Regions from separate parts of the Enterococcus sp. AZ128 genome, predicted to be linked through region 4. Evidence: riboswitches for the same ligand, from Rfam matches in the RefSeq annotation. Region 4 holds a riboswitch; each other region holds the start of a gene.
The links. A riboswitch is a leader RNA that binds a small molecule or an ion and turns the genes downstream of it on or off. The one in region 4 is predicted to bind magnesium.
Positions count from the first base shown of each region.

Region 1: linked by a shared signal. The riboswitch ahead of IGI38_RS17225 (ABC transporter permease subunit) and the one ahead of IGI38_RS08715 (GNAT family N-acetyltransferase) in region 4 are both predicted to bind magnesium.
Region 2: linked by a shared signal. The riboswitch ahead of IGI38_RS17235 (LCP family protein) and the one ahead of IGI38_RS08715 (GNAT family N-acetyltransferase) in region 4 are both predicted to bind magnesium.
Region 3: linked by a shared signal. The riboswitch ahead of IGI38_RS06865 (MgtC/SapB family protein) and the one ahead of IGI38_RS08715 (GNAT family N-acetyltransferase) in region 4 are both predicted to bind magnesium.

Region 1 is NZ_JBIORZ010000002.1:1,128,239-1,135,660, forward strand. Features, by position in the region: gene IGI38_RS17205 (sensor histidine kinase) at 1-21, shown strand, start outside; gene IGI38_RS17210 (ABC transporter ATP-binding protein) at 104-790, shown strand; gene IGI38_RS17215 (ABC transporter permease) at 787-3,357, shown strand; gene IGI38_RS17220 (ABC transporter ATP-binding protein) at 3,492-4,271, opposite strand; gene IGI38_RS17225 (ABC transporter permease subunit) at 4,361-5,998, opposite strand; M-box (ykoK) riboswitch at 6,180-6,349, opposite strand; gene IGI38_RS17230 (LysR family transcriptional regulator) at 6,654-7,422, shown strand, end outside.
Region 2 is NZ_JBIORZ010000002.1:1,136,095-1,143,516, reverse strand. Features, by position in the region: gene IGI38_RS17270 (hypothetical protein) at 40-309, shown strand; gene IGI38_RS17265 (DNA/RNA non-specific endonuclease) at 347-1,267, shown strand; gene IGI38_RS17260 (LPXTG cell wall anchor domain-containing protein) at 1,388-2,434, shown strand; gene fsa (fructose-6-phosphate aldolase) at 2,479-3,126, opposite strand; gene IGI38_RS17250 (YxeA family protein) at 3,368-3,739, shown strand; gene IGI38_RS17245 (universal stress protein) at 3,800-4,225, opposite strand; gene IGI38_RS17240 (Nramp family divalent metal transporter) at 4,215-5,813, opposite strand; M-box (ykoK) riboswitch at 6,237-6,405, shown strand; gene IGI38_RS17235 (LCP family protein) at 6,487-7,422, shown strand, end outside.
Region 3 is NZ_JBIORZ010000001.1:1,399,452-1,406,873, reverse strand. Features, by position in the region: gene IGI38_RS06885 (bifunctional lytic transglycosylase/C40 family peptidase) at 1-169, shown strand, start outside; gene IGI38_RS06880 (conjugal transfer protein) at 188-1,099, shown strand; gene IGI38_RS06875 (hypothetical protein) at 1,524-1,760, shown strand; gene IGI38_RS06870 (hypothetical protein) at 1,774-1,896, shown strand; M-box (ykoK) riboswitch at 1,979-2,148, shown strand; gene IGI38_RS06865 (MgtC/SapB family protein) at 2,286-2,969, shown strand; gene IGI38_RS06860 (GNAT family N-acetyltransferase) at 2,974-3,438, shown strand; gene mgtA (magnesium-translocating P-type ATPase) at 3,556-6,294, shown strand; gene IGI38_RS06850 (RNA-guided endonuclease InsQ/TnpB family protein) at 6,568-7,422, shown strand, end outside.
Region 4 is NZ_JBIORZ010000001.1:1,766,890-1,774,311, reverse strand. Features, by position in the region: gene IGI38_RS08725 (hydroxymethylglutaryl-CoA synthase) at 1-298, opposite strand, end outside; gene IGI38_RS08720 (hydroxymethylglutaryl-CoA reductase, degradative) at 436-2,853, shown strand; M-box (ykoK) riboswitch at 3,115-3,284, shown strand; gene IGI38_RS08715 (GNAT family N-acetyltransferase) at 3,419-3,892, shown strand; gene mgtA (magnesium-translocating P-type ATPase) at 4,092-6,737, shown strand; gene IGI38_RS08705 (GNAT family N-acetyltransferase) at 6,785-7,234, opposite strand; gene IGI38_RS08700 (GNAT family N-acetyltransferase) at 7,224-7,422, opposite strand, start outside.

The DNA.
Region 1 (7,422 bases), on a different contig from region 4:
ATCATTCGTTTTCCAAAGTGACGGATCTCTCACTTAGAAGTCACCGAGTTGAAAGGTGAAGCTTCTATTATATAGGTGAACCATGAGAAAGGGGGCTCATATAATGGAGCTGTTACGAATCGAACACCTCAGCAAAGTATATGGAAAAGGAGAAAATAAGGTCGTTGCGCTGAACGATGTGTCCTTGACGATTGAAAAAGGCGAATTTACGGCGATTATCGGTGCGTCTGGATCGGGAAAATCAACACTGCTGCATATGATTGGCGGAGTCGATATTCCTACTAGCGGAAAAGTATTTTTAGATGGTCAGGATGTGTATGCCCAGAACAATGAGAAACTTGCGATTTTTCGCCGACGTCAAGTTGGGTTGATCTATCAGTTTCATAACCTGATTCCTACATTGAATGTCGTGGAAAATATTACCTTACCGGTTTTGATGGATAAACGAAGGGTCAATCAGGAACGACTTAATGAATTATTGGCGCTCTTAGGGTTGGGCCAACGAAAGGATCATTTGCCGAATCAACTATCTGGCGGACAACAACAACGGGTTTCCGTTGGGCGGGCCTTGATGAATGCTCCTGCAGTTTTATTGGCAGATGAACCAACGGGAAGTTTAGACAGTAAAAATGGCCATGAAATTATCAATCTGTTAAAACTAAGCAATCGAAAATATGGGCAAACATTGATCGTCGTGACCCATGACGAGGAGATCGCGCTGCAAGCGGATCGAATCATTGGTATTTCTGATGGTTGTGTGACGCGTGATGAGAGGATGTTGCGCTCATGAACATCTTCAATAAAGTCACATTGCAAAATATGAGGAAAAACCGCACGCGCACAGTTGTAACGATCATTGGTGTGCTCTTGTCGAGTGCGATGATCACCGCCGTCGCTACGTTTGCTATCTCGCTTCAACAGTATATGGTGGCAGGTGCTGCGCAAAAGTATGGGGATTGGCATGTGGAAACTCTGGATACAACTGCCAAATTTGCCAAGAAACAGGAACAGAATAAGGCTGTCTTAAAGGCGACAACGTTTGAGGATATCGGTTATGGAAAACTTGAAGGCGGGAAAAATCCCAATAAACCGTATCTATTTGTCGCAGGTTTTAATCAACGAACCTTCGAAACCTTACCGATAAAAATGATTTCCGGCAGATTACCGAAAAATAGTCAGGAAGTAGTCATTCCTGCTCACATCGCGGCTAATGGCGGAGTGAAATATGCTGTCGGCGAGACACTGTCATTAGCTGTTGGTGAACGCTTGAAAGGAAACAATCGTCTTAACCAGCACATCGCGTATGATGGAACGAAGAAAAATCAAGAAAAGCTAACAGTCACCAGTGAAAAAAAGTATAAAATCGTTGGTATCTGTGAACGGCTGGGATTTGAAGAACAGAGTGCTCCGGGGTATACGTTGATTACTATTGCGGATAAAGCTGAGAAGTCAAAAAATCTCAGTGTTTTTGTTACGCTTAAAAATCCGCGAAAAGCGAGTGCTTATGCCAAAAGCGCGATAAAAAATCAGGAATATCGGCTTAATGATGAAGTCCTGCGGTTTACAGGAGCTTCAAATGATAAAATGTTCAATTTATTATTGTATTCAATTGGTACAATCTTGGTGGCATTGATCATGCTGGGCTCGATTTTTCTGATCTACAATTCGTTTACGATTTCCCTAAATGAACGGACTCGTCAATTCGGTATTCTTTCATCCGTGGGTGCGACACCAAAACAGCTGCGAAATTCTGTTTTATTTGAAGGTCTTTGTATCGGAGCAATCGGAATTCCTCTTGGGGTGATTTTTGGACTTGGCAGTATAAAGATCGTTATCGGACTTGTGGCTAAAAACTTTCGTAACGTTTTATACGCGAATGTTCCATTAGTCCTGTCCGTATCAACTCCGGTAATATTAACGGCAGCCTTGATTAGTTTGATCACGATTTTGATTTCTGCTTACCTACCTGCAAGAAAAGCGGCGAATACGCCAGTTATGGAAAGCATTCGCCAATCCAATGAAGTAAAGATTTCTGCAAAGGAGATTAAAACGACCAAATTTTCAGAACGTATCTATGGTTTGGAAGGTCTGTTGGCGCTGAAAAATTTTAAGCGCAACAGGAAACGTTATCGAACGATCATTTTATCGTTGGCGTTTAGTGTCGTTCTTTTCGTTTCGGCGCAAGCATTTGGGGACAGCTTGCAGCGGTCGGCTAAACAGATGGTGGTGGACTCGGATTACGACATTGTATTTTCTAGCTCGGAAATGCAAGAAAGCGAGCTTTTTCGTCTGTATGAGAAATTTCAAAAGGTAGAGGGGATTACCAACAGTTCGTATCAAGCGATGCTGCAATATACCAGCCAAGTGGAAAACAGAACCTTTTCCTCGCGGTATCTTGCTTTGAAAAATAGTGAACCAGCTCAAAAGACAAATTTGAAGTTAGATATCCAATTCATCGAGGACACAGAGTATTTGAAATTTATCCAAAGCCTGGATTTGCCGGTTAAAGAGTATACTGGGGAAAATGGGAAAATACTTGCTGTCGCAAAAGAGCGAATCGAAAAATCGGAAGGGAAAAATGAATTGATCGATCTCTTTGCGAAAGATACGATGAACCTAGTTATGATTCCAAAAATCTCAGGGCACGCCTCTTCAAATCAGCAGCTAAGGATTCCAGTCAAATTCGTTGATACATTTCCGCTGGATACCTTACCTCGCCAAGTTATAGAAAATCAATCCTATGTTTTTATGCTCGTCGCACCTTATCAAATGAAGGCAAAATTTGCACCAGTTGGGATCGATCAAGATCTAGGGTTAACGTTTCTATCGAAAAATGCTGGGCGTTCGACAGCAGAAATAAAGAAAATTATTCAAAAGGAGGGCGTTACGGTTCCCTATGAACTGTACAACGTCCATGAGATATTTGATCAAAATCGGAATACGATCTTCGTAGTGAATATCTTCAGTTATGTATTTGTGGCGATGATCTCTTTGATCGCGATTGCGAATGTCTTTAATACAATCTCTACCAATATCAAACTTCGACGGCGGGAGCTTGCGATGCTGCGCTCCGTTGGGATGACAAATAGAGATTTTAATAAAATGATGGTCTTTGAATGCATCTTTTATGGTTCGCGTTCGCTGCTGATAGGTATCCCAACAGCCGGGCTCATTTCGTGGTTGATCTACGTAGGAATGATAAAGGGCGGTGCGGAGATCGCCTATCATTTTCCTTGGGTCAGTCTCTTGATCAGTGTGCTGGGTGTATTTTTGATCGTATCGATCACCATGCTTTATGCAGTGGGAAAGATCAAGAAAGAAAATATCATTGAAGCCTTGCGCGATGATTTGGCCTGATTTAACGTAAGTGAGCTGTGACAAAAGTCTTGTCACAGCTCATTTTTACGATTAACTGGTGCTCCAGAGGTAGCTTCTACGGAAATAAGCCGAAATTTCTTGAATCTGACTATTTCTGTCACAGCCTCTTCATTTTATGAACGCATTCGTTGAATCATTTCTTTCGTAATTCGATCGACGATATTAATAATTGTTTTAGGTGAGCGTTCATTTCTTGGAATATCGATTTGATAAATTTTTGCTACACGCCCAGGGTTGGAATCCATTAAGACGACACGATCGGAGAGTTGAACGGCTTGTTGGACATCATGAGTGATCATGACGATTGATTTGGTTGCAATTTGATTGTTCAACCAGATTTCTAGTAAATCATTGGATAATTGGCTAGCTGTAATGATGTCTAGCGCTGAGAAGGGTTCATCTAATAGCAATAAACTGGGTTCAATCGCTAAGGCCCGAGCAAAGCCAACACGTTGTTTCATTCCGCCGGAGAGTTCTCTAGGGTAAGCTTTCTCAAAACCTGTTAAGCCGATCATTTCGATTAGATTGCTTACTCTTTTTTTTATTTGTTCACGAGAAAGTTCTGCACGATTTTCCAGACCAAAGCTGATATTTTTCTCCACAGTCAGCCAAGGAAAGAGGGCGAAATGTTGGAATACCATACTGATGTTGGCATCTGGTTCAGTGATTGTTTTATTTTCAAAAGTGATTTCTCCCTTGGTTGGTTGAAGGAGTCCGGCGATACTTCTTAACAGCGTTGATTTTCCTGTTCCAGATTGACCGATAATGCTTAAAAATTCATTGGTTTTTACTGTTAGGTCAATGTTTTCAAGTACCTTCAAATGCTCCCTATGACCTTCAATCTCAAACTCCTTACATACGGCTTTTACGTTTAATAATTCTGTATTTTCCATTTTATCTTTTTGTATAATCGAAGAATTCGATCACACTTCTCCTTTCGATTGTATGCTAATAATTGATAAACAATAAAATGCTGGGAATGTTAATAATGAAATTTTTCCTTTGCAGCTCTGTATAAGGGCTGCCAAATAAATGCAATGCATAGTCCTACCATGAAGCACATGGCTAGTGTTCCTAAAGCAGATTTGTCTTTTATACCGTCGTTCGCTGAAATATATTGTCCTAGTCCTGTGACATTGATTGATCGCTTGCCCCATTGAATACTTTCAGCAGCAATATCAGCATTCCAAGCGGCGCCGGCAGCATTGATAATCGCAGTAATTAGATAAGGCAGGATAGAGGGAATCAGATATTTGATCCACCAGTGCCATTTAGAAAGTTTGAACAGCTTCGTTACGTCCCGAATGTCGTCTGGAATTGCTAAGTAACCAGCGATTACATTAAAGAAGTAATACCATTGACAGCCAACCATAATCAGCGGCAGAATCCACCATTGCAGCTGGTTAAATCCCATACCGATAATAAGAACGATAAAGGGCGTATAAACATTCGAGGGAATCGATCCCAAAATTTGGCCGATAGGCTGAACAAAATTTAGACGGCGATTATCACTAGCTACCCAAATCGCTAACGGTGTAAAGATAACTCCAGCGATAATCATCGCTAGTGTGACCCGCAAGGTGGTATAGAGAGTTAATCTAGGAATCATGCTGAAATCTTGATGAGGCAAGAAATGATAGAGCTTGATCGAACAATTGATTACGATAAGCGCCAAACTGACATACCATAAGGTTTTGAAAAAATTGCGTAGCTTTGCGACCAGCCGATACAGACGATCCAATTTGAAGAAGTACCAAATTTTAGGTAAATCGTAGAGCCAAAAGCTGCTGAACCTCGCAAAAGCTTTTGAAAATTGCTTGGTCAATGTTGCGTTTTTCAACAGGTGATAAACGATCGATTTAGGCGGCGTCGTACTTTCAACGTCTGTCTCATATTTGAAGTAATATGTTGCCCGAACCAAGGGCTGAAATACCAAAAAATTCAGGATCACTACATTCAGCAATAAGGCTAGAACTGCCCATAGACAAGCCTTGAAATCAGCACGTTCCAACGCAATTTGAATATACGAACCGATTCCTGGTAAAAAAAGCGTTGTATCTTTGGGAAGAGCGACAGATGCCTGTTCACTAGCAACCAAAGCAAACCAAGCCGCTGTTTGAGAAATAATCACGTTCCAAAGCAATCCCGGAATGGCATAAACAAATTCAAGTCGCCAAAATTTTCCCCAGGGATTGTATTTGAATTGCTCTGTGACATTAGACAAATCAGAAGGAATAACCTCCATGATTTGATACAGGGTCAACATGATGTTCCACGCCTGACCAGTGAAAACCGCAAAGACGGCGACACATTCAGCACCCAGCACATTTTCTGGAAATAACCCCAACAGCCAGGCAGTCGTAAACGTTAAGAACCCTAATAATGGTACGGATTCAAGAAAATTGACCAATGGCAGGATGATCCTTCTAGCGGTCTTGTACTTTACCGCCAGAAGGCCGAAAACAAAGGAGAACAGGAAGGACCAAAGCATCCCGACAATCATTCGAAACATCGTTCGAATGGAAAAATAGCCAAGATTTGCGACAGATAAAAAGTCATTCTGCTTGTTTGCTGTCGCTAAGAACTCCTCCGAGGGTAAGGTGTGAAGCGGGCGATTCATTTTTATCAGAGAAAAGATAAGAATGAATGCAAAAAGGGCCAAAATGAACAGGAAGGTGATATTTCCGACGATTTTTGTGATCCGTTCATTTTGCTTAGATGATACGTTTAAAACTTTCAATGTAAAAAACCTCCTAAATAATCATATTAAGGAGGTCGCCGAATAAATGAACAAGTCTATAAGGAAATCACGTTAATTGAGCTTTGGCTTTCTGAGACGTAAGAAAGGGATCTTCTAGTTATCTTGGGAAAGCCTTAATTCGACAATCCCTGCTTTACTCGTTACTGTCTCTCGACATTTCCGAGCGATAACCTGTGTTCTTCAGAGTAACCTCACCTAATATGATTATATTTTATTGTGCAAACTCATCATACTCGTGAAAAGTGATAAATCAATTGTCACTCAGGCCGGCAATGAATAGATGAAAGGGAAGCAGCCTTATTAATAAAGCTTTTTAGCAGCTTTTCGCTCTTTTTAGAAATGCTTTCCAGATTATTAAGATGCGTAATCGTTCCTCCTGATTTAGCGATAGGAATCCAATAATAGTTAACCTCCGTTGAAGAATGATTGTTATTTAATGTTTTTACTTGCCTAAAAGACAGTCACAGGAGCAAGATTAGGTTAACCTAAAATTTGCAGCAGGGATGTGAAAAAAATGTCGATTGAGAAATTAGAGTATTTCTACATTATCGCTAAATACAACAGCCTCTCAAAAGCTTCGCAGGAGTTGTATATCGGAATCTCCTCTTTGAGCTCGGCTCTTAAAAGTCTTGAGACTGAGCTTGGCTATGATCTATTTACACGTCATGGGAAGAAGTTAGTTTTGAGTGAAGAAGGCGAAAAAATTCTGCCTTTTGTAAAACGAATCATAGAGGAGGCCAAAAAGATTCAATTCCCTCTTTATCAAATGATTGATCGTCCGTCCTTTAAAGTAGGGATCAGCGATTCTGTTTTGATATTTGAAGCAGGGGAGTGTGCGTGCAGCAATGACAGCTATACGATCAACTATGTCAATGCCGCCCCTTTAGAATTGTTGAATCAGCTGAAGCAAAAGGAAGTCGATTTAGTAATAACCAGCAGTGTGGTTGATGACCCGCAATTTGAACGGACCTCTCTGATTCGCTCAAAAATATTGCTCGCCGCTAATGAATCTTTAGCAGAGAATGAACTGAGGCAGGCAGCCGCTGAGGATCTGGAAAAAATTCCTTTTATTGTTTTGACTGATCACCTCGGTCATCAGCAATTGACGCGAAGAACGGCTGATTATTTTAACATTGACCCTGAATATCTTTATTGCCATGATAGTCTAGGAATTCATAAATGGTTGAATGAGAAAAAAGCGGTGTTTGTGATTCATGCCATTGAAAAGGAATTGTTGTCTAGTGAATCGATTGTTTTTCTAGCGTTGCCCAGTGCATTAAGTT
Region 2 (7,422 bases), on a different contig from region 4:
TAAAATTGGATTATAGATTTTATTAAAGGATGTGATTTTTTGGAAGAATATCGCGGCTTATTAGAAAAAACGATTTTACTGCAAGAAAAGCCGATCATGATGTCTTTATTGATTATGAGCGATGGGGAGAATAAAACCGAAGTCTTGATCAAAGACCGTTATCTCTCTGGTTACGTTTTTCGCTTGCCGGAAAACAAATATATGATCCATATTGAAGGTCGTCGCAATAAGCGCAACCAGTTAGTTGCGAAACATTTTGAGATCATGAATCCTGATGAATACATCAAGATCATCGGTGCGCCAGAATAACCCGGCCTGAGATACCAATAGAATAGGAGCAAATCCCTTGTCAAAGAAAACTAAGCTAGTTGCTGCGATCGTGATTGCGGCAGCTAGTTTCGCTGTGTACAGCGTAAAAGATCATTTTCAAGAATCAACGAAATCTACACCTGCTGCATCGCAATCTCAAGTCGTCTCTGCTCAGCAGGACTTAGCTGAACTTGAGTACGAAGGCACCCAAACAATCGAGATTAATCAAAATAATCCGACGTTTTCCAAAGAGACACTCTCCACCACAAAGGGGCCTTGGGAAAATTATGGCGATCTAGATCATCTAAATCGTGCAACCAGTGCCGAAGCTTTATTAAACAAAAAATTGATGCCCACTGAAAAACGTGGAGAAATCTCCAGTGTTACTCCCACCGGCTGGCATAGCAAAAAAATTAATGGCCAATATTTATATAATCGCTCCCATCTGATCGGTTATCAATTAAGCGGAGAAAACGCCAACTGGAAAAATTTGATCACTGGTACTCGACAATTAAACAGTCCCGAAATGCTGCGTTTTGAGATGGATGTCAAATACTACTTAGAAAAAAGCCCTAAGAATTATGTTCGCTATTCCGTCGTTCCGGTTTTTCGTAACGATGAATTGTTAGCTCGGGGTGTTCATATGATGGCTCAATCGATCGGCAGTGATGACATTCATTTCAACGTATACATCTTCAATGTGCAAAATGGTGTAACCTTGAATTATGCAGATGGGACTAGCACGATTGGAACTAGCAAGCAGGATACTACTGCTTCTTCGACGGCTTCGCCAAATGAAGAATATGTCGACAGTAACGGTAAAGGATTGATCAAAGGCTCAAAAAGCGGTATCTATCACCTGCCTGGCAGTAAATATTATGATAAAACCACCAATCCAAAAGCTTGGTTCAAAACAATCAATGAAGCAAAAAAAGCTGGATATCGACCAGCAAAATAATTTCTTAGCGTAAAAATCAACGATCAGATGAATAAATATAAAAAAATTTCAACTTTCTCTTTACAGATATATTTCTTATGTTACACTAGTGTTACAGAAAGATTAAGGAGTGATTTTTTGATGAAAAAGATTTTATTAACATGCGCGCTATTATTTTTATTTCCCCTGAGTGCGAACGCTGAGACTGAGACTGTAAATACCTCGGAAGATTCTACAGCAGCAACAGAACAAACGACAGAGACAACTTCAGACAACCAAAGTGATAGTAGTACGACAGATGAATCCAGCACCACTGCAACAACTGAAGATTCAACTGCATCCACTACCTCTTCAAGTGAACTAGAAAATGTTGAAGTAAAAGATATTGAGAAAGCCAAAGAAAAAACCATCAAGAAGGTTGAAAAAGAAACTGGTGTTAAGCAAACAAGTGAAGAGGTCACAACTGATAATGATCCTGAACAAATACGCAAAACCTTGAAAGAAAGCGATCTAAGTTCAATCATGTCGCAAAAAGAGATAGATAGTTATACGGATCAACAATTATTAAACGCCATGAAATTAACAAATCGAATGGGCAGTGATATTTGGGGCCTTGATGTTGGTGGTTATGCAAGAATTTTACAAGCCTTGTATAAAGACAAAAGTCTTTCTTGGGACAAAATTGAAAATATCTTAAATTTTGATCCCAACAGATATGGCAATGCGATTGAAATGATCGACGATGTCGATAGCTTGCAAGCCTATTTAAATGCTCTATATCCTAGTGATAGTTCATTTATGGCGGTTCGCAATATGAGCCGTGAAGAATTGATTAATGTATTAAAATACATTTCTCCGATCCAAGAAGAAATAATCGGAACGGGCAATTCGTTCTTCCCTGGAATCATCGCTTGGATCAGCCGCTATGCTGAAGACGATGATATTCGTAACGGTGTAACACCAAGTACGACAACCAGTGAATCTGTTTCTGGCTCTACTTCAGAACAAGCCGTATCTTCTACTAATAGCGCCGAAAACAAAGCCGCTGCCAAAGAGGATACGAATGACAAAATTTTGGGTATTTTACCAAAAACCGGTGAAGAAAGAAGAACTTGGTTAACCGTCGCTGGGGTTATCATCTTAGCACTTATCGCGTTTGTCATGATTCGTCGAAACCGTAAAAAATAAAAAAATCAGTGGGCATACGTGATGGTGTGCCCACTGATTTTTTATTATTTTGCTTGAAATGCTTGCCAATCCGCTTCAAATTGAGCGATGCCGCTGGTAGTCAATGGATGGCTCCACAATTTTGGAAACAGATTGCCCGGGATCGTAGCAATATCTGATCCTGCTAAAGCCGCCTCTTCCACATGTCCTAAATGACGAACACTAGCTGCGATGATTTCCGTATCAAAATCGTAACTATCAAAAATTTCTCGTAGATCACTCACGAGTTGAATACCATCCGAAGCAATATCATCTAAACGACCTAAGAACGGACTGACGTATGTCGCCCCAGCTTTAGCGGCCATCAACCCCTGTGCCGCTGAAAAAATCAATGTCACATTGGTTTTGATCCCCTCTTTTGAAATCGTATGAACCGCCTGCAGTCCGGCTTCTGTCATAGGAATCTTGACTACGATATTCTCTGCCCATTGATTGATTTCTCTCGCCTCGCGAATCATTCCTTCACTATCTAAAGAAGTGACCTCCGCACTTACTGGTCCGGAAACCAGCCCGCAGATTTCCTTGATAATCGATTCGAAATCTTTGCCTTCCTTTGCGATGATCGTTGGATTTGTTGTTACACCATCTACCAAGCCCAATAGATTGATTCGCTTGATCTCCTCAATATTCGCCGTATCTAGAAAAAATTTCATATTTTCCTCCTATACTAGGTTGTTCCCGCTGCAACACTCTCAGTTGAATTGACTCGACATCCCAATTTTTAAAAGCGCTTTCTTTCCTATATAGAGTATACTCACTACCAATGATTACTTCAACATCCCGAACCTCATTGTGACAGTTTTGTTAGACCCAGATAGGTCCCTCGCCCGATTTTCGGTGTCGATTTTCTTGATAAGCTGAATCTATAAATGTGAAAGGACGGTCATTTGACTAATGATTAAAAAAATACTTGGAGTAATTATTGGCGTCTTTATTTTATTATTTGGAGCCATGCTCTATTCAAAAAATTCATCCAGTGAGGTGGCGGGTATTCTAGATCAGCTCAACCCTCTTGTTCCAAAAAGTGAACTCTATGTAAAAACAACGGAACCACAATCTGTTAATGAACACGGTACAGCAAGTTATCAGCAAACTGCTGCTAATAAAGATGGGAAAACTCGTAAAATTCAGTTCATCGGTATCTCCCAACTAAAAACGAATCGCTACTTAAAATTAACTGGCAAGGGAACACATGTCGAGTCTTATGAGGAAGTCCGGCGCGATCAGGTGCCTGAGAAAGCCCTAAATGAAATTGATCCGCGATAAATGAAAAATGGAAAGGTTCATTTGTCTTTAGCAACAAGTGAACCTTTCCTACTTTTCTTATTATCTAATGATGATAGTCGAAATTTTAGCATACCTGGCCATATAAGCGGCCTGACTCCCAAAAAAATCTCTTATTCTGCTTGTAGATCTCGCTCCAATTACCAGCAGATCTGGCTGATTTAAAGGAATAAACTTATTCACGATCAGCTCTCCCGGATTCCCTTCATTTACTATCGTAGTTACATGAACCACACCATGTTCAAGGGCTTCCTTTTTATATTTTTCACACCGTTCTTTTAGTTCATTCATTTCCTTTTCCCAATAGCTTCTGTCCAAAGACTGATAGACATTAATATTCTTTTCTTCTAATACGGAGACAATAATCAATTCAGCCATTTCGTGACGTGCCTCTTGAATCGCATAACGAAATGCTTTCAAAGCATCTGGACTCTCATCCACGCCGACCATTATTTTTTTAAAATTCATCTTTATTCTTCCCTTCAGCTCTAGTCGCTTTCAGTTGTTGGGCGTATCTTTTATCCCCTTTATACAGCTCAACAATGGTCCAAATCAACACTACGATAACTAAAATAATGATTACGAATGCAATATTATCCGCTAAATGAAGCTGATTCTTTGTCGGATTGTCCCCAAAAAAACCTTCGATTTGATTTGGCAGGCCCTTCATATTCAGGAAAATCAAGCCGATTACTGAGACCCATCCTAATAGCTTTATCAGCCATGAATTTTTGAACCGCTCCCCCATCTCGATCCGACTATCTGTAAACATCAGCAACGGAAGCATCGAAAATGGCAAGGCAAAGGCCAGAAAGACTTGAGAGTTATTCATTAGATTATTTATCGCGATATGTTCCTGTACCTCGCTTTTCCCACTAGTCAAAAAGACACAAATCAAAACAGGGATCACAGACAGCAGCCGAGTAACTAATCGCCGCAGCCAGATCGGAACTCTCATATGAACAAATCCCTCCATGATAATCTGTCCGGTGAGTGTGCCGGTAATGGTAGAATTTTGTCCCGAAGCCAGCAGTGCAACAGCAAAAAGAATCGATAAAATACCTGAACTAGCTACGTGAGCCAAAATTGAATTATTCATTACAGACGGATCGGACAGTGCTTTAAACAACCCGAAAAAAGATGGATCTGCTACACTGCCGGTCCTGAAAACTGCAACACCCATAATCAACAGTAATGAATTGACAAAAAAAGCCATTGTCAATTGAATATTAGAGTCCCATTTGGAAAAACGCAATGTACGTGCAATATCCTCTTGATCCTCATGATTGATTTTTCGACTTTGAACAATCGAAGAATGCAGATAAAGGTTGTGCGGCATAACTGTCGCCCCGATAATTCCCAACGCTCCTGTCAAGGGTATTTGTCCAGCGACCGAATGAGTGGTAGAAAATGCTTCTGAGCTAGGAATTAATCCCTGAAAAACAGCGTGCCATTCCGGTTTTGACAGAGCGACTTGATAGGCGAAAATGATAAAAATGACGACAATCAACGCTACAACGATCGCTTCGATCTTTCTAAATCCGATTTTAGTCAATAATAACAGCAGTAAGACATCAAAAACGGTAATGAATACGGCAAGGAACAACGGGATATGAAATAATAAGTACAGTGCGATAGCCCCTCCGATAACTTCTGCGATATCTGTCGCCATGATTGCCAACTCAGTCAAAATCCAAAGGACGATGCCCAATGATTTACTGGTTCTGGCTCGAATCGCCTGTGCCAAGTCCATTTGAGATACAATGCCTAATTTTGCGGACATGTATTGCAGCAGCATCGCAATCAGACTAGAAATGAGAATAATCGACATCAAAAGGTATTGAAAATTTTGTCCTCCAGTAATCGATGTCGACCAGTTTCCAGGGTCCATATAGCCCACAGCGACTAAAGCGCCTGGCCCAGAATAGGCAAATAATGTTTTCAAAAATCCCATATCTTTCGGAACTTCAATCGTGCCATTGATTTCCTCAAGCGACGGCCCATTTGCATATTCCACTAAATGATGCTTCTTGTGCGCCGTGTTTTTATTATTCATCTGTGAATCATTCAAGTAAATACCCTCTTTCAAAATTTATATACAGATTTTTAGGCATACCTAAAATATCGCAAGCTCCATTTTTATGCAATGGCCTGATGTAGATGTACAGAACCTGAAATAATTCGTTGATGAGTATAAACTGTTATGTGAAGCGTATATGTTCTCAAGCGATGCTTCTCAACAGATCCTAGCTTCACCTCAATTTCTAGATAGGGTAATTTCGTTATTTAAACATTGGAAATATTAATGTTATCGTTTTTTTATAAGGTAGGAATTCGCCTTTTCGATTTTATCGTAAAGCCTTTTCCCTAATTTAACAATGCTTATTCTATCTATTCTTTTTTAAATATATTATTAAGAAAAACTATCCGACTGTTTTTATTATCTGGTTCTCGTTATTATATACTCAGCTGACAGCTAGTATAACCTTGTTAGGTGAGGCTTCTATACAAACACAAGCTATTGCGCAGAAACATCGAAAGATGCCAATGTGTAAAACAGGAATTGTCGAATTAAGGCTTTTCTAAAGATAGCTAAGATTGTTCTTTACGTTGTATAGTGCCAAAACTCAGACGATGAGAGGACATTAAAGGATCGCCTTCTTGTTGTGCATAAGAAGGCGATCCTTTTTGTTGATAAAAATTTAGTAACAATGAGAGGAAGTCTTACCATGAAACGATCGCAAAAAATTATTCTGCTTAGTCTCGCCGCGATATTAATGTGCACCATCTCCGTCTCCGCCTATTTCCTATTAGTCAACCAACACTTAAGAAAAACCTTGGACAATGGCTACCATCCGATCAAAAACGAATATCAAACGACAAAAGGACGTGATACGGAATCCTTCTTAGTCATGGGACTCGACAATACTATCGAAAGAAAACTAGGAACAACTAGAACCGATGCGATGATGGTCATTACCGTCAACAACAAAACTAAAAAACTCACCTTTTGCAGCCTACCGCGAGACAGCTTTGTTCCGATCGCTGCCAAAAGCTATCATGGCAATCAACGAATCGAAGCGGCCTACACCTTTAATGGACCAACCGCTTCTGTTAATACGGTGGAAAAATTATTGAAGATCCCGATAGACCATTACTGTGTATTTAATTTTCTGTCCTTCATTAAGTTCATTGACGCAATTGACGGAATCGACATCAATGTCCAACATTCCTTTGACGGCGTTACAAAAGATGGGCCCGGATCAATCCATTTCGATGAAGGAAAACAGCATGTTGACGGTACAAAAGCACTTTCCTACGCTCGTGAACGCCATAGTGATAACGATATAATGAGGGGCTTTCGTCAACAGGAGATCATTCAATCCGTCGGCAAAAAATTAAAATCAAAGACGGCTGTTAAAAATTTGACAGGAATCATTGATTCTTTTGATAATAATATTCAAACCGATATCACAACAGACCAGCTGATAGATCTAATAAAAAACGGGTTGACTTATAACAGCTATGGGAAACAACAGCTCACCTTTGATTGGCGAACCTTCAGTAATCAAGGACGCAGTATGGTGGAACTTTATCCAGATAGCATTCAATATGTCAGTCATGAACTGCGGGTGAGCCTCGGAATTGATAAAAAGGACGACCGG
Region 3 (7,422 bases), 370 kb from region 4:
TGATTTGATTTTCTTTCATTCGACTTATGATGCCGGTACTTATGTGACCCATGTGGGAATTTACGCAGGTGAGAATCGCATGTTTCATGCAGGAGATCCAGTGGGATGGACGAATCTAACGGAAAACTATTGGCAGCAGCATCTTATCGGTGCTGGACGGTACAAATAAGAGAGAAGAGGAAAAATAATGAAGATAAAAATTGAACGGAATCAAAAGGAAAAGAGCCCAAAAAGGAAAAAAGAACGAGTCGTATCCGTGGGTAAGCATCGAAAAATGGTGCTTGCCCTTTGGCTTTTATTGTCTTGTAGCCTTGCTTTTGGCGTTTATAAAAATTTCACCGCCATTGATCAACATACAACTCATGAAAAAGTGGTTATAAAAGAGAAGGTAGTGAATACTTCTGGCGTTGAAAGTTTTACAGAGGATTTTGCGAAAGAATATTTTTCATGGAAAAATAACAAAGAAGCAATTGAAAAGAGAATGAGTAATCTCGAACAGTACCTTACAGAAAATGGTCTCGCTTTAAGCCAAGATATGGTTCGAGCAGATATTCCCACGAGTTCCGAAGTTCAATCTGTAAAAATTCTAGATGTTGAAAAACTCTCGGAAGAATTTGTCGTCTCGTTTTTAGTGGAGCAAAAGATTATGGAGGGAAAAAAGGCACAACCGATTTCTTCTGCATATCGAGTGATAGTCTTTGAAGATGAAAAAGGAAATCATATTGTAACGAACCTGCCTACCATGATTGCAAAACCAGAAAAGGCACAATATGAAGAAAAACAAGTAGAAAGCGATTCAGAAATTGATGCCAAAGCAACGGAGGAAATCACTGAGTTTTTGGAAACATTTTTTAAATTATATCCATCAGCTTCTGAAAAAGAATTGGAGTATTATGTTGAAAATAATGTGATTCAACCGATTAATACAAATCTTCAATTTGTAGAAATAACTAATCCTATTTATTTTGAAACAAAGAATTCGGTTCGAGTAAAAGTCATAGTGAAATATCTCGATGATGTTGAAAAGGTGACTCATGATTTTCAATATAACTTATTGTTATCTAAAGGAGAAAACTGGAAGATTACCAATTGCGAATAACGTTCTAAGATGAGTTCAAAAAGTATATAGGTAACCAATTATTGTAAACTTGTACAATATGTCGTAGTTGAGACATAATAAAGAAGTAGTGGTACTAACTATTTCGATAAAGTCCTTGAAAAATGAAAACGACAATATTTTAAAAAATTTATCAATTTTATGATGAAGGAGTCGAAACCAATAAACGTGTTGTGGCTGTCCTTATGCGTGGAATGAATTTATGCGCAAAAGGATTTCATCGACGCAAATCTTTTTATGGTAGAGTAAAAGCAATTGAAGAAATAGTAAAAGAAAATTTATTGAATCGACAATTTGAACAGAGCCAAATCGATGCTGTTTGGGTGACAGATATTACTTACATTCCTTGTAATCACTGTCGTCTCTATTTGTCCACCATATAGCAACTCGTAATCCACGTTGCTATATGGTGGATTCAAACATGAAAAAAGAAATTGTCATCCATCCATTACAAATTTATAAAGGAGAATTGCCTACGGTAATTTATTCCGGTAGAGGTAGCCAATACCGGTCTCTTGGCTATCAAGAGCTGTTGACCGACCACCACATCACACATTCAATGAGCCAACCTGGGACTCATATTAACGATGCCGGTAATCGAATGATCAATCAAACGAGAATTAATCGAACCCAACAAGCATAAAAGTAAAATAGAGATGAAGGTGTTGATTCAAGATTATTTAGAGGACTACTATCCAAATAAAAGAATCCATACAAAATTTATGATGACTCCTCGACAATTTGAGGCGAAGAAAATAAGTAATCTAACCGACTGTTAACTAAACTGTTGTAGGTCCCTACAAGTCTAAAACTATTTGTTGACAGAGCTAATTCATTTTGTTACTATTTCCATGAAAATAAAATATGATTTGTTAGGTGAGGCTCCTATGCAAACATAGGCTACTGCCCAAAAATGTCGAGAGACGCCAATGGGTAGAACAGGGATTGTCGAATACAAGGCTTTTCTTAAGGTAGCTAAGATGTTTGTCTTTACGTTGTATAGTGCCAAAACTCAACGATTAGATCGACGTCTTATTTTGTCATGTGATTTGATGATTTTAGAACGGTTTTTCGCGGAGTTTTTGTGCGAAAAACCGTTTTTTTATTTAACATATTCATTTTTATTTTTAATAATCTAGAGAGGAAGTGATGCTATGGATTTTTAATTATGTTGTTTATGAGTGTATTGGCAGGTGGATTGATTGGAATTGAACGTCAATGGCGAAAAAAACTAGCTGGAGTACGTACGATGGTTTTAGTTTCACTGGGGGCAACAATTTTTGTTTCTTTGTCTTCGACATTTACGACAGATACTAGCCCAACAAGAATAGCAGCACAAGTAGTTAGTGGGATAGGTTTTTTGGCAGGGGGAATCATTTTACGGGATGGTTTTAGCGTTACAGGTTTAAATACTGCTGCGACACTTTGGTGTACAGCTGCAGTAGGAGTAATGATTGGTGCGGGATCGATTAAAGAAGGTTTCTTGGCAGCAATTGTGATCACTTTTGTTAACATTGTGATACGTTTTATTTCTCATCGATTTGATCAAATTGCGGAAGTATATCGACCTGATACTATAGATAACGTGCAAAATTCCTTTTTGATCATTACAGGTAAAAATTCGTCCGAAGTTTCGCTAAGAACAGAAACTATCGCTCAATTAGATCGGTATTATTTATCATTCTGTCATTTTGTATGTCAAGACCTTGCCGGAGATATGGTTCAACTACAAGTTGAGCTTGAACCCGCTTCAAATATGGATCTGGCAATGAAGGAAATCATTGCTCATTTATCGAGAAACAAAGAGGTACTTGAAGTTTATCAGCTAATAAAGGAGGAAGAAACGTGGTAAAACAGTGTTTACTATAGTTAGATGGGATAGTCGAACTTATCGGGAAGCGATTATTCTGCGAAACGAGTTATTGAGAGCTAGCGCGGGGCAACCCTATTTGACAGCCTCGCCTATTAGTGAGATAAACGACATTCACTTGGTAATCAAGCGGGATGGCGTGACAGTAGGTACTTTACTAATGCATCCCTGTTCTTCAAACTGCATTCAAATAAAGCAAGTGGCTATTCATCCAGATTATCAAGGAAGAAGTCTGGGGAAAAAATTGATTGTGTATGCTGAGCAGGTAGCTAGAAATTTTAACTTTTCCATCATTTTTTTAACTGGAAGAAAGCAAGCTTGGGGATTTTATGAAAAAATGGGGTATTGTGATTTAATGGATGATTATTATGAAAATGGGTTGACATTAAAGGTATTTAAAAAAGAATTAGTATACTTTTCGAAAAAAAAGGAGATGAAAACAAATGGATGACAGTAGTTCGAGGCAGTTGGGTTTGCAGAAAAAGATTGAACTAAAAACAAATCAATTATTATTGTCTATTTGTTTTTAGTTCCTGAACTCTCCAAACCCTAGCAAGGAGGAAGTTTTATGAAGACGCTAGGAAATATCATTCTATACCTAATGATTGGGATAGGATTATGGCGAATTTTTTTTGGAGAGAAGGAAAGAAGAGTGGAAACTAGAAAAAATGGAAATCATGAAGTAAATTATGGTTTAATAGCACGAAAAACAATTGAAAATCTTTTTGATACATTTCAAACATCAAAAAAAGGACTGTCTGAGGGGCAAGCAATCAGAGCAAGAAATGAATATGGGGATAATAAGATTTCATATGGAAAGAAAACACCCTTTTTCATTGAAATGGTAAAAGCCTATATCACTCCCTTTACGTTAGTTCTGATTGGATTGGGGATTACTTCTTTTATTACAGATGTTGTTATTGTAGCACCGGAAGATCGGGATTTTTTTGGTAGTAGTATTATTTTCGCAATGGTTTTGATTAGCGGAACAATGACTTTAATTCAATCTGTACGATCAAATCAAGCGGCGGAAAAACTAAAATCGCTTGTAAAAGTAACTGCAACCGTAAAACGGAAGAACAAGTATGATGAAATTCCTATGGAAGAAATTGTCTGTGGAGATATTGTAAAATTATCGGCTGGGGATATGATTCCGGCTGATATCCGACTCATTACGACTAAGGATTTGTTTATTTCACAATCCGCACTAACAGGAGAAAGTTACCCAGTAGAAAAAAGATCAGATATCATTGTTACACAACATAATTCAGAAACTAGTTACGAGAATATGGTGTATATGGGTAGTAATGTTATTAGCGGAAGTGCCGAAGGTGTGGTAATTGGAACTGGCAATCGTACTCTATTTGGAAATGTTGCGGGATCATTATCAAGTAAGCCGATTCAAACAAGTTTCGAAACGGGCATTCGAAAAACTTCTTTTCTCTTTATCAAGTTTATGGCTTTGATGGCTCCAACAGTTATAGTCATCAACGGATTTACTAAAGGGGATTGGATGGAAGCTTTTCTATTTGGTTTATCTGTAGCGGTTGGTTTAACGCCTGAAATGTTGCCTATGATTGTAACAACCAATTTGGTTAAAGGAGCGACAGCTATGGCGAAGAAAGGAACGGTTATAAAAAATCTCAATTCGATTCAAAATTTCGGTGCTATTGATGTGTTGTGTACCGACAAAACAGGAACACTGACACAAGATAAGATCATTTTGGAGTATCATTTGGACTTATCTGGTGAAGAAGACGACCGTGTATTACGCCATGCTTATTTAAACAGTTATTATCAAACAGGATTAAAAAACTTATTGGACGTTGCTATTATTGATGCGGCAAAAGAAGAATTGGATACGAAAGAAATACATTACAAAAAGGTTGATGAGATTCCTTTTGATTTTGAACGTAGACGTATGAGTGTGGTAGTAGAAGACACTAGTGGAAAAACCCAAATGATCACTAAGGGTGCAATTGAAGAAATGTTGACCATCTCAAGTTTTGTAGATTTTAGAGGCGACGTTACAGAATTGACTGATGAGGTCAGACAAGAAATATTGAAAAAGGTAAGCGAATTAAATGAAGATGGTTTACGAGTGATTGGTGTTGCACAAAAAACAAATCCTAGCGTTGTAGGAGAGTTTTCAGTAGCAGACGAATCTGAGATGGTCTTAATTGGCTATTTAGCCTTTTTAGATCCTCCAAAAGAAACAACTAAACAAGCTCTAGAGACTTTAAAAACGCATGGAGTTGGTGTGAAAGTGTTGACTGGGGATAATGCCTTGGTAACACAATCAGTTTGCAAACAAGTTGGTTTGGGGACAGAAAAGTTAATTAGTGGCGAGGACATTGTAAACATTTCAGATCAGAAACTTAGCCAATTAGTGGAAAAGTACAATGTATTTGTAAAACTGAACCCGCAACAGAAGCAACAAATTACACGGATTTTACGCGAAAATGGTCATACTGTAGGATTTCTTGGTGACGGAATCAATGATGCACCAGCTATGAAAGCAGCAGATGTTGGTATCTCAGTAGATACCGCAGTCGACATTGCCAAAGAATCCGCCGATGTTATTTTATTGGAAAAAGACTTGATGATTTTGGAACGAGGGATTATTTCTGGACGAGAAACATTTGGAAACATCATGAAATATATCAAAGCCACAGCAAGTTCAAATTTCGGAAACATGTTTTCAGTTTTAGTTGCCAGTACATTCTTACCATTTTTACCGATGTTACCTTTACAAATTCTCTTTTTAAATCTTATCTATGATATTTCCTGTGTATCGATTCCTTGGGATCACATGGATAGAGAATATCTAGATGAACCGAAACGTTGGGAAGCTTCTAGTATTGGGAAATTTATGATTTGGTTAGGACCAACAAGTTCCGTGTTTGATATTACGACCTATTTACTCATGTATTTTGTCATTTGTCCGGCTGTTATTGGCGGAGAATTTCATACTCTGACACCAGCTCAACAAGTCGCGTTTATTGCTGTATTCCATGCTGGTTGGTTTGTGGAATCCTTATGGTCCCAGACTTTAGTACTACATGCATTACGGACGCCGAAGATTCCGTTTATTCAAAGCAGGGGTTCATTTATCATGACAGCTATTACTTCACTAGGTATTGCTGTAGGGACAGTCTTGCCATTTACAAACTTCGGACGAAGTTTAGGGTTAGCAGCTTTGCCGACCGATTATTGGTTATGGTTAGCAGCTACTATTGTGGCCTACTTGGCTTTAGTGACCATCGTGAAACGATTCTATGTCCATCGTTATAAAGAGTTGTTATAAAATAGATTATCTTACAGTATACAGTCAAGTAGGCAATTTTTCAGGTTACCCGTCATCATAAAAATAGTGTGTTTCTTTTACGAAGGGAACAACGAAAGAAGTGAGATTGTTAGTGATTTTTATACTTTTCTTGTTGTATATGTGTGTGTGGCTGTACTGGTCGTTTGTGATTCAAAGCAACATAAATATAATGAAGGCTCCATTTCACTATTTTTTTATAAATAATGATTTTAATGGAGACTTGTCAATAATATTCTGGTGAAGAGATAATTAATCTCGAGGGAGGGAAAAAATGATTCGAGGAAAAAGATAAGGCTATGTCCCACGAATGAACAATTAATGAAGCTATGGCAATCCGCGGGAACTGCTCGTTGGGTCTATAATTATACAATAAGTATGCAACGTATGAACTATCGATTTAATAAGGGGGAGCTCCTTTCCGACCAGGTGATTCGAAAACATATTACAAAAATGAAAAAACGACCTAAGTACTATTGGTTAAACTTAGTGTCGAATAATATAGCAAAACAAGCTGTTAAAGATGCTTGTGATGCGTATAAAAAATGGTTTCATGCAATAGATGGTTCAAGTAATTTATATGTTGAAATTCCAAAATATAAAACTAAGAAGAAAACAACTCCCTCATTTTATAATGATTCAACACGGATAAAGGTTAAGGATAAGTCTGTATTATTGGAAAAAATAGGTTGGGTAAAAACGAACGTAAATTTGCCGGTGAATAAGAAACTATATAATCCTAGAATCTCTTTTGACGGAAAGTATTGGTATTTAGCTGTGGGATTAGAAGTTGATCAAATAACTTATCCAATAAGTGGTACTTTGGGAATTTGCTTGGATGGAACTTATCCGGTTGTGTTGTCTACAGGAGAAAAATTTACTTCAATAAATCAAACTGACACAATGAAAAAGCTTGAGAAAAAACTAGCTAGACTAAAACTACAATATCGTCGAAAGATAAGGATGAACGAAGATAAATTATTTGTTGAAAAAAAGAATCTTCACAAGTTAGAGATAAGAATTCAATTGATCTACAGGAAAATTTCAAATATTCGGGAAAACTATTGGCACCATGTTACCACAACCATTCTCAAGAAGCGCCCTGAGAAA
Region 4 (7,422 bases):
GTTGAATATCTAACAGCCCATGAATAATTACCGACGCAGATTTTGAAAAGTCGGTACTAGATTCTGTGCCGACGATTACCATGTCAATGTCCTTTTTATCCTCATCTGTAAGAATTTTTGCAGCAGCACTTGCTCCTAAAGTAACGATGTCTTGTGTCTCAGGAATAATTGCCATCTGATCTTGTCCAAGACCAATGTGAAATTTGTTGGGGTCAGTTTCACGCGCATTTGCCAAGTCCGTCATATCAAGATAATAATTTGGTACGTGAAAACTGATTTTATCAATCCCTATATTCATATTGCTCCTCCTTTTCTTCCAAAGGTAAATATATCATAGAAAGGTCATAATTAGTTCAGTTTGAATCTTAAGAAATTATAAAACTATCTATGCTATACTTACATCTGATTTTTAATGAAAACATTGGAGGTGCACTCTTGGAAGAAGTAGTTATTTTAAGCGCTGTACGAACACCAATTGGCAGATATAAAGGCAAATTAGCAACCGTTTCAGCCGTCGAGCTCGGTGCAATCGCAGTAAAAGAAGCGGTCAAACGTGCGGAGCTTTCACCAGATCAAGTCGGTCAAGTATTTATGGGAAATGTGCTGCAAGCGGGAAATGGTCAAAATGTGGCGCGCCAATCATCAGTAAAAGCAGGTGTCCCTTATAGCGTACCAGCCACAACTATCAATGAAGTTTGCGGCTCAGGGATGAAATCAATCATCTTCGGAATGCAGCAGATTTTATTAGGTGATGCACAGATTGTTGTTGCCGGCGGTACGGAAAATATGTCTCAGGCGCCGAAAGTAACTAGTTTTGATTATGATGCACAAGAATGGAAAGAACCAAAATCAAGTATGATTTATGATGGCTTGACGGATGCATTCAGTGGAAAACATATGGGACTGACAGCGGAAAAGGTCGCTGAGGACTATCAAATTACTCGAGAGATGCAGGATCAGTATGCCTATGATTCACAAATGAAGGCGGCCAAAGCTAGTAAAGATGGAAAATTTGAATCAGAAATAGTGCCCGTAGCTCTATCTGATGGCAGTACGCTGTGGGAAGACGAAGGGATTCGTGCTGATTCAACGTTGGAAAAGATAAGCTCACTTAAGCCAGCTTTCAAAGAAGATGGCGTTGTTACTGCAGCTAATGCCTCAACCTTGAACGATGGTGCTTCGGCGGTAGTTTTAGCAGCAAAGTCATTCGCAATTGAGAATGGGTTGGATTATTTAGCTGTTATTAATGGCTATAGTGAAGTAGGGATCGATCCGAGTATCATGGGGATGGCACCTGTTTCAGCTATTAATAATTTATTAAGGAAAGTAAACAGAAGAATTGATGAGATCGATACATTCCAGATCAATGAAGCATTTGCAGCCGCTTCTGCAGCTGTTCAAAAAGAGTTACAGATACCAGATGAAAAGATCAATACGTATGGTGGAGCGATTGCTTTAGGGCATCCTATTGGAGCTAGTGGTACACGGATCGTTGCAACACTGATTTCAGAGTTAATTCAAGAAGACAAGCAGCGAGGAGTAGCAAGTCTTTGTATCGGTGGTGGTCTGGGATTAGCCTTGATGATCACGAAATCGGAGGATCAAGAGACCGCAAAAAAAAAATTCTACCAAATGACTCAGGCGGAACGCTTAGCTAAGTTGGTCAAGGAAAAAAAAATAACAGCTAAAGAAGCGGCTCAGTTAGCAACTGAAACAGTATTGCCAGAGAAGATAGCGAATAATTTGATTGAAAATCAAATCAGCGAATGTTCAATACCTTTGGGGCTAGCACAAAATTTTGTTATCAATGGGATAGAAAAAGTCATTCCAATGGCGACAGAGGAACCTTCGGTAATTGCAGCTGCCAGTAATGCAGGAAAAATTATTGCAAAGTCAGGTGGCATTTATACCCGAGTGATCAGTCAAAACATGATGGGGCAAGTCGTATTACGAAATGTTTCTGATTTTGATGTAATTAAGAAACTGATTGCTGAAAATGAACAGGCGTTATTTATAGCAGCCAAGAGAAGTTATCCTTCAATCTATCAACGTGGAGGCGGACTGCAGTCAATTGAAGTACGTACTTTCGAAGAAGGCTATCTCTCTATTGATTTAGAAGTGGATACTAAAGACGCGATGGGTGCCAATATACTGAACACTATGTTGGAGGCTGTTGCACAAGAAGTAAGGCAATTGATGCCTGAAGTGGATATTTTGTTTAGCATTTTAAGTAACTACGCGACACAATCGTTGATCGAAGCAAAATGTGAGATTTCTCTGGATCATCTTTCAACGGAACTAGCTGAAAAAATTGTTTCAGCCAGCGATTATAGTAAAATTGATCCTTATCGTGCAGCTACTCATAATAAAGGAATCATGAATGGAATTGATGCAGTCGTTTTAGCAACAGGAAATGATACACGTGCTGTGGCAGCTGCTTGCCATGCTTATACTGCTCGGAATGGTCACTATGAGGGGATGACTGATTGGTTTATTCGAGATGGAAAACTCGTTGGGAAATTGATTCTGCCAATGAAGCTCGGTGTAGTAGGCGGTGCGACAAAGGTTCTGCCAAAAGCACAGTTAAGCTTGAAGTTATTAGATGTTGCTTCGGCAGCTGAATTAGGTGAAGTCATCGTGGCAGTTGGGTTAGCGCAAAATTTGGCAGCTGTTCGTGCTTTAGTGACGGAGGGAATCCAAAAAGGGCATATGGCGATGCAAAGTCGTTCATTGGCTATTACGGCAGGTGCGACAACTAGTGAAATATCGCAAGTTTCTAGAAAATTAAGAAAAGCAGAACGAATGAATTTGGCAACGGCAGAGGAAATTATTAAAAATCTTCGTCTTGGTTAACAAAAAATAGAGTCTTAATGGCTCTATTTTTTTGATGTACAGCTAAAAAATACAGTTGTTATTCTATCGATGGGATATTGTTTTCTAAAATATTTTCATGTTTTAAAAAATATTTTTCGAAAATAAATTTTAATCTAAAAATCTTTATATATCAAGGTTTATTTACGGCTGATCTTCATATTGACCTAATGAAGTGTCTATCATTTTCAAAAAACTGTTTGACAGTTGATTAATTACTTGTTATATTGTGTTCGAAAATAAAATATGATTTGTTAGGTGAGGCTCCTATACAAACATAGGCTACTGCCCAAAAATGTCGAGAGACGCCAATGGGTAGAACAGGAACTGTCGAATACAAGGCTTTTCTTAAGGTAGCTAAGATGTTTGTCTTTACGTTGTATAGTGCCAAAACTCAACGATTAGATCGACTATACGACTTTGTCTATTTAGGATGAATTTTTGGTAAGGCTTTTCGCTGAGTTTTTTGAGCGGAAAGTCTTTTTTTGCATAACGATCATTGCTATTTTCAAAATAGAGAAAAGGAGGAAACAACCATGGTAAAACAGTGTTCACATTAACTAAGTGGAACAGCACGCTGTATTGTGAAGCGTTGACACTTAGAAACAAAGAGCTGAAGGCAAGTTCTGGAAAGCAATTTTTATTGAAAGCACCGAGAGATGAGAGAAATGATCTCCATTTGATTGTTAAGCAGGAAGGTTGTGTAGTAGGAACTTTATTGTTGCACCCGATTTCTGAAAAATGTGTACAGATTAAACAGGTAGCAGTAGATTCTTTATATCAAGGAGAAGGGTTAGGGAAGAACCTACTAATTTATGCGGAACAGGTCGCTAGAAGATTTGGTTTTCACTTTGTATTTCTTACAGGGAGACATCAAGCCTGGGGATTTTATGAAAAGCTTGGATATCAGCCAATAACGGATGATTACGTAGAAGGTCAGTTAATCATGCGTGTCTACAAAAAGGACCTTCAATCACCACTAGAACGAGTGGAAAAAAGGGAGATGAAAACAAATGGATGACAGTAGTTCAATAATTTCGGGTTTGTGGCAGAAAAAAGGAAACAGGAGGACACTATTGTCTATTTGTTTTTAACACTCGCTTTCTCCATAAGCCCGTTTGCAGGAGGAGACACTCATGAATACGATAAAAGACATCATTCTATATCTATTTATTGGAATAGGATTATGGCGTATTTTTTTCGGGGAAAAGGAGAAGAACATGAAACAAAAAACAATCAAAACAAATTACAGTTTGTTTGCTAAAAAGACAACACGAAGCTTATTTGAGACATTCAAGACTTCATCTTTGGGGTTATCTACAGATCAGGTTGAAGAGGCAAGAGAAACATTTGGAGAAAATAAACTTCCACATAAGAAGTCTACACCATTCTTTGTGGAAGTTTTAAAAGCATTTATCACACCGTTTACTTTGGTGCTAATTGGTTTGGGAATCATTTCTTTTATTACAGAAGGAATTTTGCCAGAACCGGGAGATAAAGATTTCTTCGGTAGCAGCATTATTCTAGTTATGGTATTAGTTAGCGGAACGATGACACTGGTACAATCTGTACGCTCAAATAAAGCTGCTGAAAAATTGAAATCACTCGTAAAAGTAACCGCAGCAATTCGCAGAGACAATCAATATAAAGAAATTCCTATGGAAGAGATTGTTTGCGGAGATTTAGTAAAACTTTCGGCGGGAGATATGATTCCAGCGGATATTCGTTTGATTTCTGCAAAGGACTTATTTATTTCACAATCGGCATTGACAGGTGAAAGTTATCCTGTTGAAAAATGTGCTGACAAGATAGATGGACAAAAGGAATCTGAGACAAGTTATGATAATTTGGTGTTCATGGGAAGCAATGTAATCAGTGGGAGTGCAGAAGGAGTCGTGATCGCAACTGGAGGAAGTACTTTGTTCGGTGATGTGGCTAAATCTTTGTCTGCCGCACCGATTCAAACAAGTTTTGAATTAGGTATTCGCAAAACATCATTTCTATTTATCAAGTTTATGGCATTGATGGCTCCCACGGTTATCGTAATCAATGGCTTTACCAAAGGGGATTGGATGGAAGCATTCTTATTTGGCTTATCTGTTGCAGTAGGTTTGACTCCAGAAATGCTGCCGATGATCGTTACCACGAATTTGGTCAAAGGTGCTACAGGAATGGCTAAAAATGGTACGATCATTAAAAACTTAAATGCGATCCAAAATTTTGGTGCTATTGATGTTTTGTGTACAGATAAAACGGGAACGCTAACGCAAGATAAGATTATTCTTGAGTACCATCTGGATTGTGATGGAGAAGAAGACCATCGTGTTCTGAAACATGCGTACCTGAACAGCTATTATCAAACAGGTCTGAAAAATCTGATTGATGTGGCTATTATTGATTCAACAGAACAGGAGTTAGATACAAGTAAGATTCGTTACAAAAAAGTAGATGAGATCCCATTTGATTTTCAGCGCCGTAGAATGAGCGTTGTTGTAGAGGATCAATATGGTAAAACCCAAATGATTACAAAGGGTGCAATTGAAGAAATGCTTGCGATTTCTTCCTTCGTTGATTTCAAAGGAAAAGTAACAAAATTAACAGATGAAGTAAAAAAACAAGTTTTAAGGAAAGTTCATGAATTAAACGAAGATGGATTACGAGTGATCGGTGTTGCTCAGAAAACAAATCCAAGTGTTGTCGGAGAATTTTCAACTGCAGATGAGTCAGAAATGGTATTGATTGGTTACTTGGCATTTTTAGATCCACCTAAGGAAACGACGAAGCAGGCCTTGAAAGCTTTGAAGGAAAATGGTGTGGATGTAAAAGTCTTAACAGGTGACAATGCGCTAGTGACTAAATCTGTCTGCAAGCAAGTTGGGTTAGGCGCAGAAACAATCATTCACGGTGAAGATTTGATCCATTTAAGCGACGAAGAATTAACGGAAGTTGCGGAAAGTTATAATGTCTTTGTAAAATTAAATCCGCAACAAAAACAAAAAATCACCAGCCTACTTAGAGAAAATGAACATACTGTCGGTTTTCTTGGAGACGGAATCAACGATGCGCCCGCGATGAAGGCTGCTGATGTCGGAATTTCTGTTGATACAGCTGTTGATATTGCCAAGGAATCTGCCGATGTGATCTTGTTAGAAAAAGATTTGATGATCTTGGAACGGGGGATTCTTTCAGGGAGAGAAACCTTTGGGAATATTATGAAATATATCAAAGCAACCGCAAGTTCAAATTTTGGGAATATGTTTTCCGTGTTGGTCGCGAGTTCTTTCTTGCCGTTTTTACCAATGCTGCCATTGCAAATTTTGTTTTTGAATCTGATTTACGATATTTCGTGTATTTCAATTCCGTGGGATCGAATGGATAAAGAGTACTTAGAGAAGCCAAAAAAATGGACCGCATCCAGTATTGGCAAATTTATGATTTGGTTAGGGCCAACGAGCTCAGTTTTTGATATCACAACCTATTTATTGATGTACTTTGTTATTTGTCCGGCAGTAATCGGCGGAGATTTCCATTCTTTATCTACCGAACAACAAGCAGCGTTTATCGCCATTTTCCATGCTGGCTGGTTTGTTGAATCACTTTGGTCACAAACACTTGTCTTGCATGCCTTACGAACACCGCAAATTCCATTTATCCAAAGCAGAGGATCCTTCATCATGACAGTGATTACTACTTTAGGAATTGTTATTGGAACACTGTTGCCATTTACAAACTTTGGGCAAAACTTAGGCTTGGGAATTCTGCCAAATCAATATTGGTTGTGGTTAGTGGTTACGATTTTTGCTTATCTGCTGCTGGTAACGTTAGTCAAAAAGATTTATATCCAACGGTATCAAGAGTTATTGTAAGATAATATTAAGCGCCCCTGAGGAATCAGGGGCGCTTGCTTTTAGAGTTATTTTTTTGTATCGGCTCGCAAATAAACCATATCAATCAATTGAACACCTTGATCAATAATGGGTTCGTCGTAGTTATCGGTGAAGAAATTTTTCACGCGATGTGATTCACGAAACCCGCAACTTTTATAGAAGTTCAATATGCCAGGAACATCGCCAGTCCCTACATACATTGTTTGATAACGACTTAAAAATTCATCAAATAGAAACTGAATCATCGCTTTGCCATAACCTTTGCTTTGTTCATTTGGCATAGTAGCAATATTTTTCAATTCACATTCCAGACTATTTAGTTCTGTTACGACGGCCTCACATTTTAAATCATCATCGTACAAAACAAACATATGGCCATTATCAAGGTAACGATCAATCATATCTTCTTGCTCGTCTGCCAAACGAAGCAACTCTAAAAATTCTTTCTTATTAGAAACAATTTCTTTAAATTCCATTTGGAGCCTCCTCGGTTGCCTTCATTTCTAAATGTAGAATAGGAAAAGCATTTCCTTGATCATCTAATTCAGATCGACCAATCACGTGGAAATTCATATGCTTATAAAAGCCTAGCCCTTTTTCATTCTGTTCGTTCACATCAACATATTTGATATTGAATACATCAATCGCATACTGAAGTAATTTT